3 regions of the Alteromonas sp. ABH4_453 genome follow, and region 3 is predicted to be linked to each of the others. Evidence: predicted binding sites of a transcription regulator. Region 3 holds the regulator's gene; each other region holds the start of a gene.
What was found. Region 3 encodes LexA, which represses DNA repair genes until DNA is damaged. Its sites were predicted from a motif close to TACTGTATNNNNATACAGTA; they were not measured.
Positions count from the first base shown of each region.

Region 1 (3,336 bases), on a different contig from region 3:
TTCTGCCGGTGCTACCTGGCGATGAAATTCGAATAAACAAAAGCGTAGACAAACTTCATCTTGTTCACCCTAAAGGCTACAGCTACTTCAATGTACTTCGTAAAAAGTTAGGTTGGGGTAGTAAGCTTTACTAAAGCGCCAGTTCCATTTAGTTAATCCCATGTGCATTTATTACATAAGCCTGTAGCATTTTCTTGATCGCTACAGGCTTGAAAAATAAAGATTTTTTAATCTTCTCTAATTTCCTTAACGAAAACCAAGACTTATAGAAATATAAGTTTTCGGCATACCTGTTGCACCTATTACAACAAGTCGTCAGCACAAGGTCTTTGTTATTTGGCCTAAATGATGTTTCGCATCCCGCTGACTTATTTGCATTCAATAGGAGATATCATGAGTAACACCAATATCAAATTTACAGCCCCTGGAATGGATAACGATGCTGCTGCCAAAACAATCAAGGTATTGGATCAGCGATTGGTTGCACTATTAGATTTACAATTAACGTTGAAGCACATTCATTGGAATGTAGTAGGACCAAATTTTATCGGTGTGCATGAGATGTTGGATCCGCAGGTAGATGCGGTACGCGACATGACCGACACAATTGCAGAGCGAATTGCCACGTTAGGTGGCGTACCTAAAGGTACACCGAAAGCCATTGTTGAAGGTCGAAGCTGGAAAGATTATGAATTAGGTAAAGGCTTAGTACTTGACCACCTTAAAGCGCTGGATGCAGTGTATGATGGTGTAAACGGTGACCATAGAAAAGCACTAGAAATTTTAGGTGAGATTGACCCAGTATCGGAAGACATGATTACCGGCCAACTTGCGGATTTAGAACAGTTTCAGTGGTTTGTACGCGCACACATTGAGTCTGGCAGCGGTGAGCTACAGCAATAAGCTTTAATCGTTGAATTTTAGATAGTCACTTGGCTCTTTATAATTCAATCAAAGTTGGAATTCAAAAGGAGAGCTTAGGCTCTCCTTTTTGCTGCTTGGTTTATTAAAAGCTTTAGTGCAGTCAACGTATTGGACTACTCACCATCTTATAGACAGGCTTTTAGCTATCAAATTTCACGTAGATTAGTACTGTATAAATTTCTTTGAAGCATGCATTCTCATTAGTTTCGTTTCTGCAGGTTACTCATAACCCCACATAAGTCGAATCTCTTATGATATTGATTTAAATATCTTTATTAGCATTCTCTTTCATTTTAGCGTAATTTTTTCTCGACTTAACTTTACACAGCAAAAATACTGTATATATTATCAGTTACTGTATATATCATCATGTTCAACTTATTCGAGTGTGGTTATGTTAGCGCATCTTTCTATTTCTAATTTTGCTGTTGTAAAACAATTATCAGTTCAACTGGAAAACGGCTTAACTGCTATAACCGGTGAAACCGGTGCAGGTAAATCAATTGCTATTGATGCTTTAAGCTTGTGCTTAGGCGAGCGTGCCGACGCAAATGCGGTGCGAAAAGGTAGTGCAAAAGCGGAAATCATTGCTCACTTTTCTTTAAACGGCAATGTATTAGCTAAAGCCTTCCTCGATGAACATGAGCTCACCTCAGATGAAGATGAGAATAGCTGCTTTATTCGCAGAGTTATTTCTAAAGAAGGTCGTTCAAAAGCTTTTATCAACGGTATTCCCGCCTCACTTCAGCAGTTAAAAGGTTTAGGCCAGTTTTTGTTGGCCATTCACGGTCAAAATACTCACCTACAGCTGCTGAAAGAAGACCATCAAAGAGAATTAGTTGATGGTTACGCTAAGCACAACGACATATTAGTGCAAGTTAGAGAAACCTACTCTCTTTGGCGTGATAAGCAACGCACGTTAAAGGCGCTTCAAGAACAAGCCCAGCAGCGCGAAGACAGAATTCAGCTGTTAACTTATCAGGTTCAAGAACTTGATGAATTCGCCATTGAAGAGGGTGAATTTGAGGAGTTAGAAATAGAGCACAAACGCCTTAGTAACGGGCAAAGCCTTTTAGAGCAAGCACAGACCAGCGTATACAACTTATATGAAAGCGATGAAGGCAACGCACTGTCAGTTATACAAAGCAGTATTGAACGTTTAGGCGAATTAGAGGCGCACGACGCTAGTTTAACGCCAATCATTACAATGCTTAATGATGCAGCAATTCAAGTAGAAGAAGCGGCAGGAGAACTACGTAGCTACTGCGATCACTTAGAGATTGACCCACTTCGCTTACAGCAAGTTGAGGCGCGCTATGCGAAGGCGATGGAACTTGCCCGTAAACATACTGTGATGCCAGAAGGACTTTATCAGCATCACCAAGAGCTAGCCGCCGAATTCAATGCTTTATCGGAACAGGAAACACTGTTAGGTACGCTTGAAGGCGAAGTAGAAGAAGCACGAGCAACGTATTTAACCGCGACCAAAGGGCTTTCTGAGAGCAGGCAACGTGCTGCTGGTAAGCTAAGCGAAGATATTGAAGTGCAAATTCGCCAAATGAATATGCCCCACGCAAAAGTGGATATTCAGATTCAATACGACGAACTTAAGAAGCCGGTGAGCACAGGTCTAGATACCGTAGAATTTAAAGTGTCTACCAACCCTGGTCAAGATGCAGACAAATTAGAAAAAGTCGTATCAGGTGGTGAACTTTCTCGTATAGGACTGGCTATTCAGGTTATCGCGAGCGGCCATCACGCTACCCCTACTATGATTTTCGATGAAGTCGATACGGGCATTAGCGGCCCAACAGCATCAATCGTTGGCGGGCTTTTACGTAAATTAGGTAAACAATCGCAAGTAATGTGTGTTACCCATCTACCTCAAGTAGCGGCACAGGCACATAATCAATTGTTTGTTACCAAGCTTACCGACGGGGAAAGTACTGAAACCCAGATGTTGGCGCTGACTAAGCAAGACAGGATCGATGAGCTTGCAAGACTGTTAGCCGGTGATAAAGTAACCAAATCGGCGCTAGCGAATGCAAAAGAACTGCTTAAAAGCGCAGCATCGAACTAAAATGCAGTTGATTGGTCATAGTTGTCAATGTAGCATGCCTTCGCGCTTGCAATAAAACAGTCTCGAAATTCGCTTTAGCGAAGTTCATTGACACTAACAAAGGCAATACTGGACAAATTAACGCATGAAGTTGCAACACCTATTAGTAATTCTTGGTATCACACTAACATCAACCGCTTGCTCGAACTGGATTTATCGAATCGACGTTCCTCAAGGAAACTTCCTTGATCAAAGAGATGTGGAAAAGCTGCGCGTTGGAATGACAAAAGAACAAGTTATTTATGTACTAGGTAACCCTGTTGTTCAAGACTCATTCGACGATGACACTTGGT
Region 1 is NZ_JBSWXP010000003.1:33,108-36,443, reverse strand. Features, by position in the region: gene nadK (NAD(+) kinase) at 1-134, shown strand, start outside; gene dps (DNA starvation/stationary phase protection protein Dps) at 394-903, shown strand; gene recN (DNA repair protein RecN) at 1,319-3,004, shown strand; gene ACXAGV_RS06535 (outer membrane protein assembly factor BamE) at 3,129-3,336, shown strand, end outside.
Region 1: recN (DNA repair protein RecN) is a predicted target of LexA. The motif match lies at 1,259-1,278, and genes of this name have one in related genera.

Region 2 (3,336 bases), on a different contig from region 3:
GGGCACTGCGAGCAGCTTTTAGTGGAACTCTATTGGCGAATATCACAGCCTGAGAAAGCACTTGATGTTCTGCGTGATTATATAGATGGAAAACCAGTTTTATGGGCGCAAGTTGCCATTGGAAAGTCTTATGTTCTTCTTAATGAATATGAAAAAGCGATATCGGTTGCCAAGAAAATATTGAAGCGCAACAGGTTCAATGCAGACGCTCATGATATGCTTGCACAGGCGCATCAGGCTTTGGAAGCTGGTGAAAAGGCATTAGAAGCGATAAAAGAGGCCATAAAGCTGTCTCCCTTTTCATTACCTCGACATTTTAAAGCCTGCGAAATTGGTCGTCAGAATGACGATTTGATATTAGCCGCTACGTCAAGCCAGGCTATTTGGGACTTGTCTAAACGCACTGTCAATAAGAAAAGCTTACACTGGTGCGGCATTATTCGAAGTTTACTCGATGTTGCTGAGTTTGCAGAAGATAAAAAGCAGCGCAACAAATATCAACAAGAAGCCTTGCTCACTCTCCAGCGAGGTAAGTTTGATGAACATTTACAAAAAATAGACAGAGAGTTCGATGTTGATATTTTTGGCAATATTGTAAATGCCAGAATAAGTGCGATAGACGGTAAATTAATCGACGCTAAACGTCATTTAAATACATCTCAAACACTACTAGACGATAAATATACCGAGGTTCCCACTGCTTTTATTCCCGATAGCATTAATGTTATGTACAAGCTGGGAGAATATGACGACGCGCTGCAGCTAGACTCTCTACTGTCATCCAGAGGTAACGAACTCGATCAAAATAGCGTGAGCATGCTAGAGGCACAGGCTAAAAACGCGCAGAAAAATCTAGCTAGTTACCAACAGTTTAACCGCGAGGGTATTCAACACTACCAACAGCAAGACTACGAACGAGCAAAAGCTTCGTTTGCCCTTGCTCAGGGTTTCGCCCCCGTTAATACAGGCGTTGCACTAAATCTGCTTCAATGCCTTCTTCAGATAGCCATACAAGAAGATAAGGCGGAAATTAAATTAATAAACGAATGTAAGCGTTTATTTAAGCTTATTGATGACATGACACTCAAAGCGCCGTACAAAGAAAAGTACGAAAACATTAGAGATGAACTTTCTAAGTATATTGGCTTTTGATAGCCAAGAGGCATATTAGTTTTTATAAAGCAAACCCACCTTTTCTATCGCTAGCAACTTGTTGCCTATGCCCATTACTCTTTGTCGCAAGCCGCTTAGACTAACATTAAATCTTACTTCTTTATTACCATGCTTAATTGCACTGTATATATATACATGCTATAACGCAATACCACACAGCCTGTGCCAGAAAATGCTCGTATCAATTATTTGGAGTCAAATACTAGGCTGTTTACTGTGATTGGCTAAAGGAAGTATACATCTGCGATGCATGACAGACTGATACAAAAACTTGAAATTTTATCCGATGCGGCTAAATACGACGCGTCTTGCGCGAGCGGTTCCGCCGGTAAACGACAAGCAGGGAAAACCGAGAAGACAGGTATAGGATCACTTACGGGAGGCTCGGGTATATGCCATAGCTTTACGCCTGATGGAAGGTGTGTTTCGCTGCTTAAGATACTTATGACAAACTACTGTATTTATGATTGTCATTATTGCATCAACAGGGTTTCAAGCAATGTGCAACGAGCACGTTTTACGGTTAAAGAAACGGTAGAATTAACCCTTAACTTTTATAAACGCAATTATATTGAGGGGTTATTTTTAAGCTCGGGGATCGTGGGTTCACCCGATATCACTATGGAAAGCATGGTACGAATTGCGAAATCGCTGCGCCTTGACCACGGATTTAAAGGATATATTCATCTTAAAACTATCCCGAATGCGTCGCCAGAATTGCAAGTAGAAGCAGGCCTTTACGCTGACAGGCTGAGTATTAATGTAGAAATGCCCACCCAGTCTTCGCTAAACAAGTACGCACCAGAGAAAGACCTTAACGATATTCACGGTTCGATGAATACGTTAAAAGAAAAAATCGCAGAACATAAAGTAGACAAGACATATTCTGGAAAACGCCTTCCCCGTTTCGCACCGGGGGGACAGTCTACGCAAATGATTATAGGTGCCGATGGGTCAAACGATAAAACCATTTTAGGTACAAGCGTAAAGCTCTATGGTGACCAAAAACTTCGTCGTGTGTATTACTCGGCATTTTCCCCTATTCCTGATGCTTCGGAAGTTTTACCGTTAAAACCGGCGCCATTGATACGAGAACACCGTTTATATCAAGCGGATTGGCTTTTGCGATTTTACGGCTTTGGCTTAGATGAAATCTTGCAAGATGACATGTTAGATATGGACTACGACCCTAAGCTTGCATGGGCACTTCGCAATCGTCACATGTTTCCGATAGATTTAAATAAAGCTGATAAGCAAATGCTACTGCGCGTTCCCGGCCTTGGCGCGCGAACGGTACATAAGATTCTATCTATAAGGCGTAATACCAAGCTCAATTGGATCGACCTTACAAAAATGCGTCTGCCCCTTAAAAAGTTGAAGCCTTTTATCAGCGTGGGAGATTACTTCCCTGATATCCATTTACTCGACAGTAATAATTTCGAGCTTCAGTTTAAACAGCCTAAACAGTTTGAGTTGTTTAGCGCTTAATCATGTTGTAAACGCAAATAAGTTCAGACACAGACTAATAAGTCGCTTTATATGAAGACCATTACCATTAATTCAGTACCTGGCTTTGATGAATGGCGCGAAGCCTCGCGTCGATGCATCGCTGAGCGTATTCGCCCTGAACATCTTATCTGGCAGAACCCGCATTCAGTACAAAACGATCTGTTTGGTAGCGGTGCTGAGCCATGCGAAAGCAAAATGCCGCGAATAATACCGCAGAGTAAACTTAGTATTCCTAAACCTACATTGATGCTTTTAAAGTACGCCCTATGCCATAACGATGAAAATCGATTTGCCTTGTGTTACCGGGTGTTATGGCGTGTAGTTTATGAAAATAAGCAGCTCATTCAAATGAAAACTGATGACGATGTTATTCAGCTTTTTGCTATGGCGAAAGCGGTAAAACGCGATGCATACAAAATGAGTGCCTTCCTACGGTTCAGAGAAATGAGCGTAGAGGGGCAAGAGCATTTTGTTGCATGGTATGAACCCGAGCATTTCAGTTTAGAAATAAAACTTAACTTCTTCCAAACCCGGTTTAAGAATATGCGTTGGTCAATTTTAACACCCTATCGTGCAGCGCATTGGGATACTGAAACCCTAGTACTAGAAGATAACCCTGATCCAAGTGTTGTACCCGATGACGATCGCATTGAA
Region 2 is NZ_JBSWXP010000008.1:121,054-124,389, forward strand. Features, by position in the region: gene ACXAGV_RS16260 (response regulator) at 1-1,152, shown strand, start outside; gene ACXAGV_RS16265 (putative DNA modification/repair radical SAM protein) at 1,420-2,661, shown strand; gene ACXAGV_RS16270 (TIGR03915 family putative DNA repair protein) at 2,713-3,336, shown strand, end outside.
Region 2: ACXAGV_RS16265 (putative DNA modification/repair radical SAM protein) is a predicted target of LexA. The motif match lies at 1,293-1,312, and genes of this name have one in related genera.

Region 3 (3,336 bases):
ATTACTTTGCTGCCGGCTGGGCCCCTTTTGGTGATAATGATGAAAGAGCTGTCTTTGTTAGTGAGACAACTAACTACTACACATCAATTCAGGTGCTGTCAGTTAACACGGAGAATGAGATTACCCTTAGCGACGAACTTGGCGACGATGTTTTTGACTATAGCAGACCCGTTGTTACTGACTATAACAATGATGGCGTGGGTGAATTATTCACAGGAGCTTTGAATAGCAATACATCATTCAACGTAGTTAAGTTGTCAGATAACTCAATTCAGTGGTCGCTGAGCCAAAATCAAAACAGCCAAGTCTCACTCATCGAAGCTGTAGACGTGAATGACGATAATTTTGTTGATGCGGTCATTGTTGAAAACAATCGACTCAAAGCATTCGATATTGAGAACCAAGTGCTCATTGACTCTGTCATCAATGAGTTTTCAATAGATGCTGTCGCTGAGCTCACCAATAATGGCGAACACTTTTTTGCTGTTAGTGGCTATGAATCATTAAAGCTCTATACAATGCAAGATGGCGAGTTTGTCGGACTGAATGAACTAGATGTTTCTTGTAGTCAATTGATAAGAATTAATGCTGATGGCGACGACGCCTCTGAGTTTGCATGCTTAGATAGAAACTACAATAGAATAAATATTTATGACGTAACAAATGACGCCTTAGTACTTAAAGACGCCATAACGCCTACATTCGATCTTCAAAATATAGCCGTCATTCCAACGACATCGTCTAATCAATCAATACTTGGCATTTACCAAGCTGAAGAATATGACTCATCGTATGGATATTATGACAACGTTGCTTACCGAGTCACTGAAATAGATAGCAATGGACATGTCATTTGGCTTAGCCCTTCCATTGGCATTAATCATGTCGATGGTATGCGTACCCGAAAGAACAATGCCGGCAAAGTAGAGCTTCAAATAGGTAATCCGAACATGGCCCTTCTTGTGAAATAAGGGTAATACACTTGTCGCTGTCTATTGCTTATAGCAAAAGACGCGGCAAGTGCTTGTTATTTAGTTTTAGGTGTATATACTTACAGGAACTGTATGAACAGACAGGTCTTTTATGCGCCCACTCACAGCTCGACAAACCGAAGTTTTAGAACTTATCAAAACCACCATGCAAGAAACGGGGATGCCGCCTACGCGTGCGGAAATCGCTCGTCAACTTGGTTTTCGTTCTGCCAACGCAGCAGAAGAACATTTGAAAGCCTTGGCGCGTAAAGGCGTGATAGAAATTCTGCCGGGTACCTCTCGGGGTATTAAACTCAATATTCCTCTCGAAAATGACGTACCTGAAGAAGAAGGCCTACCTCTCATTGGTCGTGTGGCGGCGGGTGAGCCAATTTTGGCGCAAGAGCACGTAGAATCACACTACAAGGTAGACCCTGCACTGTTTCAACCTCAAGCAGACTTTTTACTGCGTGTTAACGGCATGAGTATGAAAGACATCGGTATTCTAGATGGCGATCTTCTTGCTGTGCATCGCACCACCGATGTTCACAATGGCCAGGTCGTTGTGGCACGTGTAGACGAAGATGTTACGGTAAAGCGTTTAGAGAAACGTGGTCGTGAAGTATTACTTCATGCCGAAAACGAAGAATTCGCACCTATTCGAGTAGACCTAGCCAACGAACCTTTTGCTATTGAGGGGATTGCAGTAGGCGTTATAAGAAACGCGGACTGGATGTAAGGTTTTAACACCTTCAACGAAAAGCGGCGCACTAGCCGCTTTTTTTATGCCTTTTATTGCTTTATTTCTACCAGTTTTCTGGAGTTAGGGTGACTAAGCCCGCCTTTAAAAAACGAACCCAACCATGACTATCAGAAAGTGTATTACGCGTATTTTGCCTGTGAATGAACTACTGAATATGCATTCATTATTCTAAAGTTTGTTTGAAAATAAATATTAACAACCTATTAGTTGTTGATTTTATGATCAAATGATTGCTCGTAGAACCTTTGTGTTGTTCAAAATGTACGTTTGATTTTATTCTCGCTTAATACATGCTCATTTCTTTTTCCATCCAATATGTAACGTAAGGCTGCCACGGGAATGGTTAAAAATTGAACGCTTCGTTAAATTTTTAACAGAAAAGACTAGACGGCACGACATTATTGCGCAATTCTTAGACAGAGGTTAACAAAATAATAACAATGGCTCTGAATTTGTTTTACAAGTTGAGGTGATGGGTCAATCGTTCGCAAACCATTTGGTAGGGCATCGCGCAAAATAATCAGCGTTCTTGGTCTTGCTATTACGGAGGTGCTGAGTGAAACAACTAACGACCGTTTTCGCAAAATGGTGTTCAACAATACCGTTTTTGCTTTTTTCTCCTTTGCTTCTTGCCCAAGAAGTCAGTGAAGAGGCTTCTTCACTTAATTTAAGACGCGGTGCCACCGACATCAGTGGCCAGGTTTACGACCTCCACATGCTGATGTTTTTTATATGCGTTGGCATTGCTGTTGTAGTGTTTGGGGTTATGTTTGCCTCGATGTATCTGCACAGAAAGTCGCGTGGCGCGAAGCCAGCAAATTTTCATGAGAACGTGAAAGTTGAAATTGCTTGGACCGTTATCCCCTTTCTTATTCTTATTTTTATGGCTGTGCCTGCAGCGAATACATTGATTGCGATGGAAGACACATCTGAGCCAGACATGACTGTGCTAGTAACAGGCTCACAGTGGAAGTGGCACTACAAGTATATGGACAGCGACGTAGAGTTTTATTCTCTGCTTGCTACTCAACGCGAGCAAATAGAGAACAAGTTTCAAAAAACAGATAACTACCTGTTGGAAGTTGACCGCCCATTGGTTATCCCTACTGGAAAAAAAGTACGCTTTCTTATTACTTCAGATGACGTTATTCACTCTTGGTGGGTTCCTGACTTTGCTGTGAAAAAAGATGCCAACCCCGGCTTTATTAACGAGTCTTGGGCCAAGGTGAATGAGCCAGGTATTTATCGCGGACAGTGCGCAGAGCTTTGTGGAAAAGACCACGGCTATATGCCGGTTGTGGTGATTGCTAAAGAGCCTGCTGAATTTGATAAATGGATGGGCGAACAAGAAGAAATTGTTCGCAAAGCGAAAGAAGAAGAGCAACGCCTACTTTCTATGAATATGTCGATGGATGAGTTAATGAAAGTTGGCGAGCGTGTTTACAACACTACCTGCGCAGCTTGCCATATGCCAAATGGTGAAGGTTTACCTGGCGTGTTCCCGGCATTAAAAGGCAGCAAAATGGCGTTAGAAGATCAGCAAGGTCACATTGATATTGTACTTCATGGTAAGTCGGGTACGGCTATGCAGGCGTTTAGCAA
Region 3 is NZ_JBSWXP010000002.1:117,036-120,371, forward strand. Features, by position in the region: gene ACXAGV_RS03925 (hypothetical protein) at 1-971, shown strand, start outside; gene lexA (transcriptional repressor LexA) at 1,084-1,710, shown strand; gene coxB (cytochrome c oxidase subunit II) at 2,291-3,336, shown strand, end outside.